DNA from 2 places in the Arthrobacter sp. R4 genome. Region 1 is predicted to be linked to the other one. Evidence: riboswitches for the same ligand, from Rfam matches in the RefSeq annotation. Region 1 holds a riboswitch; the other holds the start of a gene.
The links. Region 1 has a riboswitch for S-adenosylmethionine ahead of ACLKOZ_RS19025 (DUF1737 domain-containing protein). Riboswitches for the same ligand answer to the same signal wherever they lie in the genome.

Region 1 (4,442 bases):
TCCGGCCGGGCACGACGGCGGAGGCCCTGGCGGCGCTCAAGCCCGCCTTTTCCACGGCAGACTCAGCCACCATCACCGCAGGTTCCGCCTCTCCCCTCTCCGACGGCGCGGCCGCCGTCGTGGTGGCCAGCAAGGCGGCCGCCGAACGGGCGGGGCTCACCTGGATTGCCGAGATCGGCGCCCACGGGCAGACAGCCGGGCCGGACGGCTCATTGCATTCCCAGCCGTCCCGCGCCATCGAAAAAGCACTCCGCGCAGAAGGGATTTCGGTGGAGGACCTGGACTTGGTGGAAATCAACGAAGCGTTCGCCTCGGTGATCATCCAGTCAGCCCAGGACCTTGGCATTTCGGCGGAGAAGATCAACGCCGAGGGCGGGGCGATCGCGCTGGGCCACCCCGTCGGCGCATCGGGGGCACGGCTGGTCCTGCACCAGGCCCTGGCGCTGAAACGGCGCGGCGGCGGCATCGGCGTCGTGGCCTTGTGCGGCGGCGGCGGCCAGGGCGAGGCCCTCATCCTCAGGGCCTGACGCCCGTCCCCACGGGCGTCGGCGCTGCTCAGGCCCCGGTACCCGCCAGTATTAGCAACGGCACCAGGCGCTCGGCACACGAGACCAGGACAAGCGTCCTGGGCCCCGCGCCGGCCCGGTTGTTAACCCCGGTGTCGTCGCACCAATCCAGGTTGTACGGGTGCGCCCCCACTGCCGCCTTGCCGGGAGCCGCGCCCGGCGGGACGGTGAACACGAAAGTAAACGCGCCGTCGTCGCTCATGGGTGCGAGTTCCTCCAGCATCAGCGATCCAAAGGCGTCCCGCACCGTCACCTGGACCTGCGCGTTTTGCCCGTAGCGGGCATCGCAGCTGGTGTCCTGCGCGCTGACCGTAACCTGCTCACCGGGCTTGGCTTCCGACGGCGTGACTGTGTACGCGGGCGGCATGCAGGGCGGCGGCGCGAAGACGTCCCGGCAACCACTCAAGCCAGTGGCCACCGTTGCCAGTACGAGGAATGCAGCGGCAGTCCTCAAACGAGCGAATGAAGCCAGTCCCCGCCCGGATTTCCCCATGAACTGATTGTCCCGTCCGGGTGACGGCCGCGGAAGCACGTGTTGGTTACGGAACATGACGACGGCGGCGGTGCGGCCAGGCGGGCCAAGTGTTACGTTTTTGAGGAGTAATGAGAACCGGCGCCAAGCCCTGACTGGCCGGTCGGCAACCCTCCCTTTCGCGGCGGGGTGCCTCAGGTGAATACTCGGCATATCGACATTCGAGTTGCAAGCGTGAGAGAAGGAGATCCGTCGTGTCTGACGCACCTGCCCCTGAAGAAAAACTGTCGTACCGGCTCATCACAGGCCCGGACGACCGTAATTTCTGTGAGCGGATTTCCACCGCCCTGGCCGAAGGCTATGTCCTGCATGGCAGCCCGGCTGCCACGTCCAACGGCGGCCAGGTGATTGTGGCGCAGGCACTCATCCTCCCGGCCGCCATCGCCAGTGCGGACGCCGCCGTCGCCACCGCCGTGGAAGACCTTGAGTTCGAAGGCGAGGGCCACGCGTGAGCTACGCCGGAGACCTCACCCCGCAGGAAGCCTGGACCAAGCTGGAACAGGGCGCCATCCTGGTGGATGTCCGCACCGAGGGTGAGTGGGCGCACATCGGCATCCCTGACACCAAGGCAACCGACAACGACCCCCTGTTCATACAGTGGACGTTCCCTGGCGGCATTCCCAACCCCGAGTTCCTCACCGACCTGAGGCAGCAGGCGCCGGAGGACACCGGCACCGAACTCCTGTTCATCTGCCGCTCGGGCCAGCGCTCCATCTCGGCCGCCATCGCCGCGACGCAGGCCGGCTTCACCTCCTACAACGTCCTGGAGGGCTTCGAAGGCGAACCGGACCGCTACGGCGAGCGCACCGTCAACGGCTGGAAGAACCGCGGCCTGCCAACCAACCTGGGAAAGAACTAAGTGACCTTCAACGAAGATGCCGCCGGCTGGAGCCCTGACACCCAGGCCGTCCGCGGCGGGCTGGACCGCACCAACTTCCAGGAGACCACCGAACCGGTGTTCCTGAACTCCGGATTCGTCTACGAGTCCGCCGCCGCAGCGGAGCGCGCCTTCACCGGCGAGGACGAGCGCTTTGTCTACTCCCGCTACGGCAACCCGTCCGTGGCCACCTTCCAGGAACGGCTCCGCCTGCTCGAAGGCACTGAGGCGTGCTTCGCAACGGCGTCGGGAATGTCCGCCGTGTTCACCGCCCTGGGTGCCCTGCTGGCCGCTGGCGACCGCGTAGTGGCAGCCCGCTCACTGTTCGGCTCCTGCTTTGTGATCCTGAACGAGATCCTGCCCCGCTGGGGTGTTGAGACGGTATTCGTCGACGGACCGGACCTGGAGCAGTGGCGCGCGGCCCTGTCGGAGCCCACCACGGCAGTGTTCTTCGAATCGCCGTCCAACCCGATGCAGGAAATCGTGGACATCGCCGCGGTCAGCGAACTGGCGCACGCCGCCGGCGCTACCGTCGTCGTCGACAACGTCTTTGCCACACCCCTGCTGCAGCGCTGCGGCCAGCTCGGTGCAGACGTGATTGTGTACTCAGGCACCAAGCACATCGACGGCCAGGGCCGGGTCATGGGCGGCGCCATCCTGGGCACCAAGGAATTCATCGACGGGCCGGTCAAGCAGCTCATGCGGCACACCGGCCCGTCGCTGTCCGCCTTCAACGCCTGGGTACTTACCAAGGGGTTGGAAACCATGGCCCTGCGCGTGAACCATTCCTCAGCCACGGCGCTGCGGCTGGCCGAATGGCTCGAACAGCAGCCTGCCGTCAGCTGGGTCAAGTACCCCATGCTGAAATCGCACCCGCAGTATGAGCTCGCCGCCAAGCAGATGAAGGCCGGCGGCACCGTCCTCACCCTGGAGCTCGCCACGACGGACGGCCGCTCCGGCAAGGACGCCGCCTTTGCGCTGCTGGACGCGCTGCGGATCATCGACATCTCCAACAACCTGGGCGATGCCAAGTCCCTCATCACGCACCCGGCCACCACCACCCACCGTGCCATGGGTCCCGAAGGCCGCGCCGCCATCGGGCTCAGCGACGGCGTGGTGCGGCTGTCCGTGGGCCTTGAGGACGCGGACGACCTCATCCGCGACCTCGAACAGGCGCTCAAGCAGATCTGATCGGCGCCTGCTTACGGGGCGGAATTGACCACTGAGGTCTCAACCGAGGTCCAAGCGGTCGCTGTTCCGGCTGGGAAGGTCTCGCCAGGTGTCAGCGTGACCACTCGTTCTCCGATCAGCAGCCCTGTGTCGGGATCAATGATGATGTCCGTCCGCGTTTCCCTGTCCGGATGCTCGATCCCGATCGCTGTGCCTACCTTGCCGTCTAGGTTCGCCTCCTTGTCTACGACGGTGACTCCGGGAATGAGCGCGGCCGCTTTGTACAGTGCAGCGCGAAGGTCCGCCGGGACGATTCCGGTCTGCAGGGCGGCGGCAATGCTTTCCAACGTTTCGGCTTCCGGCCTGCCTTGTTTGCCTCGCTGTCGAATGGTGTCCAGGAGTGCCTGGGGGTCGCGGGGCAGATTCTTCACGCCTTCCTCCAGGGGCAAGCCGGCGAACAGCAGCCGCGGTCCTCCGTAGAAGTTACCTCCCGGTGCCCGGAGCAGTTCTCCCGCGCCGTGGGGGTTTTCAGACTGGGATTGCTGGTATTTGGTGGCCTCCGCTTTGGCTTCCTCGCTGAAGAACGTCGTCGGGATGCGGGCTTCGCGGTTCCAGATCCATTCGGAGGCATGGTCGGCTGGGACATAAAGCTGGTCCGAAGATTTGTCCAGCCACTCCACCGAACGGCCGCCTGCTCCGGGGTCCCCCAAAGCGACTCCGGCGGCGTAGACCGCTGTGGTATCGATCTTCAGGTACTGGCCGGGTCCCACTTCCGGGTCGGAGGTCTGGATGGTTGCTGCCGCGGCGTTGTTCAGGACCTCGGCTGCTTCGGCGGTTGCTCCCGGACCACTGGGCCTGACTACATCTGCCACGACGATTCCCCCCACGAGCAGGGCTGCAGCTGCCGAAGCGATCAGGACACGGCGCCGGAAGCGGATCGGGCGAACGTTGGCCGGGGCGTACGTTGTGGCCGTTGCCTCGGGGCCGGAGTCGGAGTCGGAACTGATCTTGGACATGAGTCTGTTGCGTCCGCGTGCCAAAGTTGTCGGCGGGGCGGAGCCGACGTCGCTACGCATTTCGCGGAGCAGCTGTAAATCGTTCATGGTCGTTCTCCGTTTCATCAAGTATTTCGAGGTTGAGCCGGGTCCGCAGTGTTCGTCGGGCACGGTTCAGACGGGACCTCACGGTTCCCACCGGTACGTCCATGGCCACGGCGATGCCCTCGTAGGTCAGGTCCGCCCAGGCGTAGAGCAGCAGCGTTTCCCGGTCTATGGCCGCCATAGCTTTCAGGCTGCGA
Region 2 (4,442 bases), on a different contig from region 1:
CGGCCGATACACAGCGGTGGTCGGCGAAGATTCAGGGGAAGAACGCATCATCATCGCCGCACGGGCACGGGAACTCCGCCGGTCCCCCGTGGTCGCTGGTGACTTCGTTTCATTGGTGGGAGATGTCTCCGGGGAACCGGACACGCTTGCCCGGCTGGTCCGGATCCAGGACCGCAGGACGCTCCTGCGGCGCAGCGCCGATGATACCGACCCCGTTGAACGGGCAGTTGTGGCCAACGCCGACCAGCTCGTTGTTGTGGTGGCGGCGGCCAATCCCGAACCACGCACCGGCTTCATTGACCGCGCACTCGTCGCCGCGTACGACGCCGGCATCGAGCCGATCCTGCTGGTCACGAAAGCCGATGTCAAAGACCCTGCCGAACTTCTGTCGAACTACGAGCACCTGGACTTCCCGGTCATCATCAGCCGGACGGCCGACGCCGCTGCATCCGGCATCGATGCCCGCTCCGACGACGGGCTCTCGGCGCGCCTGGACAGCGATGCCGTCGCCCAGCTTCGGGCCTACCTCGATGGCAAGGTCACGGTGATGCTGGGGCACTCAGGCGTAGGCAAGTCCACCATGGTGAACGCCCTGACCGGAGCCGAGCGAGCCACGGGCGGAGTCAACGCCGTGACAGGCCGCGGACGCCACACGTCCTCCTCAGCCCTGGCCCTAAAGCTGGCCGACGCCCCTGCTGGAAGCTGGATCATCGACACCCCCGGCATCCGGTCCTTCGGACTGGCGCATGTCGACGCAGACCGCATCCTCCGCTCCTTTCCGGACCTGGAGCCGGGCACTGATGCGTGCGAGCGGGGCTGCAAACACAATGCCAGCGCAGTCAACTGCGGCCTGGACTCCTGGGTTGCCGAAGGCCATGCGGGCCCAACCGGACCTGCCAGGCTCGCGTCCCTCCGGCGCCTGCTCGGCACCGATCCCCGCATGGAGGGGCAAGAAACCAAGGAATTGGGCAGCGTCAACTGACCCGCCCGGCCGGGCTGGGAGCAGCGCCCGGGCTGTTCAGGACGCCGCCCGAAGCCGGGGTCCCCAACCACACGGCGCTTTGACGGTAGTTTGGAACCATGATCCAACCCGCTTCGAGCTACAACGATGACCTGCGCCTGGCCCACGTGCTGGCCGATTCCGTGGACGACCAGACCATGAGCCGCTTCAAGGCACTGGACCTCCACGTCGAGACCAAGCCGGACCTGACCCCGGTCACTGATGCCGATAAGGCCGCCGAAGAAGCCATCCGTGGCCAGCTTTCCCGTTCCCGCCCCCGCGATGCGGTCCTGGGCGAGGAATTCGGCAGTTCAGGCCATGGCTCCCGGCGTTGGATCATCGACCCCATCGACGGCACCAAGAACTTTGTCCGTGGCGTACCGGTGTGGGCAACACTGATTGCGCTTGTGGACGAAGGAGAGCCCGTCGTCGGCGTCGTCAGTGCCCCTGCCCTGGGCAAGCGCTGGTGGGCTGCCAAGGGCGCAGGCGCCTACATGGGCCGGTCACTGGCTGCGGCCACCCGGCTGAAGGTCTCAGACGTGTCGAAACTCTCGGACGCTTCCCTGTCCTACTCCAGCCTGAGCGGCTGGAAGGACCGCGGGAACCTGGATGACTTCCTTGGCCTCACCGAAGACGTCTGGCGCACGCGTGCCTACGGCGACTTCTGGTCCTACTGCATGGTGGCCGAAGGCTCCGTGGACATCGCGTGTGAGCCGGAGCTGAATCTCTACGACATGGCGGCACTGGTCCCGATCGTGGTGGAGGCCGGCGGCCGCTTCACCTCCCTCGAGGGTGAAGACGGTCCGTTTGGCGGCAACGCGCTTGCGACGAACTCCATCCTGCATTCGGAAGTCCTCAAACGGCTCAACCCTGACCTGGACGACCTCCTCTAGCAGCCCAAGTGCCGAATTATCAACGGCGGACGCCTCCTGATGGGGGCGTCCGCCGTCGTATCTTCGGATAACCATGGGTATTTCCATCCGCGCGTAACAAAAGCCTTAACATTCGGACGGGCTTCCTGCCCGCCCCGCCCATGTTCTACGCTCTTAACAGGTCACGAGTGCCAGCGCGAAACCCCGGTTTGCTGGCCGGCAACCCTCCATTCGCGGTGGGGTGCCCCGGGTGACGACCAGGCCGGTCCGGAACGGACCCGGCAAGCGCGGATTCCCGGGACAGGGAGTCCCTCTAAAGTGAGGTCTCTGTGACAACAGCCACCGTCTCCCCCAACTCCGCCGTCCGTACCCTGGCCGCAAACGAGACCGCAGCCCTGTTCAGCGAACGGCTCGCCGTTGCGGGACGGCCGCTCTCCGCCGTCACCGGCGCCGAAATCCAGGCCCCGCTGATCCAGGGCGGCCACGTGCGTTACGCCAACCTGGACTACGGCGCCTCCGCCCCGGCCCTCTCGGTTGTCTCCGCCTACCTCAACGAGATCCTGCCGTTCTACGCCAGCGTCCACCGCGGCGCCGGCTACGCATCCCAGATCAGCACGTCCGTCTACGAGAACGCCCGGAACATCGTGCGTGACTTCGTGGGAGGCCGGCCCGGTGACTCCGTCATCTTCACCAGGAACACCACGGACTCCCTGAACCTCCTCGCCGGGTGCCTTCCGTCCGCGGACGGCCGCCCCACGGGGGAGGTTTTGTACCTCGACATCGAGCACCACGCCAACCTCCTGCCGTGGCAGGGCGTCCCGCACCGCAGCGTCGTTGCGGCCGACACCGTGGCCGGCACCATCGAGGCCCTCGGTGCCGAACTGGAACAGGGCGGAATCAGCCTGCTCGCCGTCACGGGCGCCTCCAACGTCACCGGCGAAATCCTGCCCATCCGTGCCCTCGCCGCCCTTGCCCACCAGCACGGCGCCCGGATCGTCGTCGATGCCGCGCAGCTCGCGCCACATCGCCGGATCAACATCAGCGCCGACGACGTCGACTACCTCGCTTTCTCGGGCCACAAGCTCTACGCGCCCTTCGGCGCAGGCGTCCTCGTGGGGCGGTCGGACTGGCTCGACGCGGGTACGCCGCATCTTGCCGGTGGCGGCGCGGTGCGGGAGGCCAGGCTCGACGGCGTCAGCTGGGCCACCGGCCCAGCCCGGCACGAGGGCGGTTCGCCCAACGTCCTGGGCGCAGCCACACTGGCTCGCGCCACCCAGGTCATCGCATCGCTGGATCAGGACCGGTGGCACGCCCACGAGTCGGCTATCCGGTCGTTCCTGGTGGAGGGACTGCAGAAGATCGAAGGCGTGACGGTACACCAGATCTTCAAGGACACCGATCCGGACACCGACACCATCGGCGTAGTGAACTTCTCGGTGGAAGGCTACGACGCCGGCCTGGTGGCTGCCTACCTGTCAGCAGAACACGGCGTAGGCCTCCGCGACGGCCGGTTCTGTGCCCACCCCCTGCTGAAGCGCCTGGGCCTCCCTTCCGGCTCCCTGCGGGCAAGCTTCGGCGTAGGGTCCCGCCTCGAAGACGCCCAGCGTCTCCTGGCTGGCATCGAGGAACTCCGCCGAACCGGCCTGGGCTGGGACTATGTGGTTGACTCGGGTCGCTGGGTTCCGGCTAACGACACCCGCAAATACCCGGACTGGGCACCCAATACGCCTGGCACGGCAGGCGCTGCCCCCTGCATCGACGACTGACCCGGGTTACCCCGCCCATGCGGTAAATTCGAAGGATACCCAAGGGCATCTGGCGAAGGAGGCTGCACGTGGCACGGGGTGGCCCCAAACTTGACCACGTACGCCGTCAGGAGCTTGGACAGAGCTTCCAGGACGGAGGCGAACACTACGAACGCGTGCGCCCCGGTTACCCCGGCGATTCGGCCGACTGGCTTATTCCGGCGGGGGCCCGGGATGCCCTGGACGTGGGCGCCGGCACCGGAAAATTCACGGTCCTGCTGCTCGACCGCGGATTGTCCGTTTCCGCCGTGGACCCCTCCGCCGACATGCTCGACCAGTTGCGGATCCTGCACCCCGGCGTTGCGGCAACTGTGGGCACTGCCGAGGCGACGGGATTCGGGGACTCCTCATTCGACGTCGTCAGCGTGGCGCAGGCCTGGCACTGGTGCGATCCCCTGGCCGCCAGTACGGAGCTTTCACGGGTTCTCCGCGCCGGCGGAAGGTTGGGGCTGATCTGGAACCAGTTGGACACTTCAGTCCCTTGGGTTCACCGGCTTTCCCGCATCATGCACGCCGGGGATGTCTACCGGCCGCACTTCCAGCCGCCCTTGGGACCGGAGTTCGTGGAGCTGGAAAGCCATGTCACCCGCTGGGAAGACGCGCTCACCACGACAGAGATCATGGAGCTTGCCAAGTCGCGGAGCTACTACCTCCGTTCCGGCGATACCACCCGCGCCAAGGTCCTCGCCAACCTGGACTGGTACCTCCACGACCATCTGGGACACTCCCCCGGCGCGGGCCTGGGACTGCCCTACCTCACCCTGA

Region 2: another riboswitch for S-adenosylmethionine. It lies ahead of ACLKOZ_RS13660 (aminotransferase class V-fold PLP-dependent enzyme); the one in region 1 lies ahead of ACLKOZ_RS19025 (DUF1737 domain-containing protein).

Annotation. Positions count from the first base shown of each region.
Region 1 is NZ_JBLWIJ010000032.1:109,977-114,418, forward strand. Features, by position in the region: gene ACLKOZ_RS19015 (acetyl-CoA C-acyltransferase) at 1-527, shown strand, start outside; gene ACLKOZ_RS19020 (hypothetical protein) at 556-1,059, opposite strand; SAM riboswitch class IV at 1,166-1,279, shown strand; gene ACLKOZ_RS19025 (DUF1737 domain-containing protein) at 1,293-1,550, shown strand; gene ACLKOZ_RS19030 (rhodanese-like domain-containing protein) at 1,547-1,957, shown strand; gene ACLKOZ_RS19035 (O-succinylhomoserine sulfhydrylase) at 1,958-3,166, shown strand; gene ACLKOZ_RS19040 (CU044_5270 family protein) at 3,178-4,248, opposite strand; gene ACLKOZ_RS19045 (RNA polymerase sigma factor) at 4,214-4,442, opposite strand, start outside.
Region 2 is NZ_JBLWIJ010000021.1:75,250-79,691, forward strand. Features, by position in the region: gene rsgA (ribosome small subunit-dependent GTPase A) at 1-982, shown strand, start outside; gene hisN (histidinol-phosphatase) at 1,081-1,893, shown strand; SAM riboswitch class IV at 2,053-2,166, shown strand; gene ACLKOZ_RS13660 (aminotransferase class V-fold PLP-dependent enzyme) at 2,202-3,638, shown strand; gene ACLKOZ_RS13665 (class I SAM-dependent methyltransferase) at 3,707-4,442, shown strand, end outside.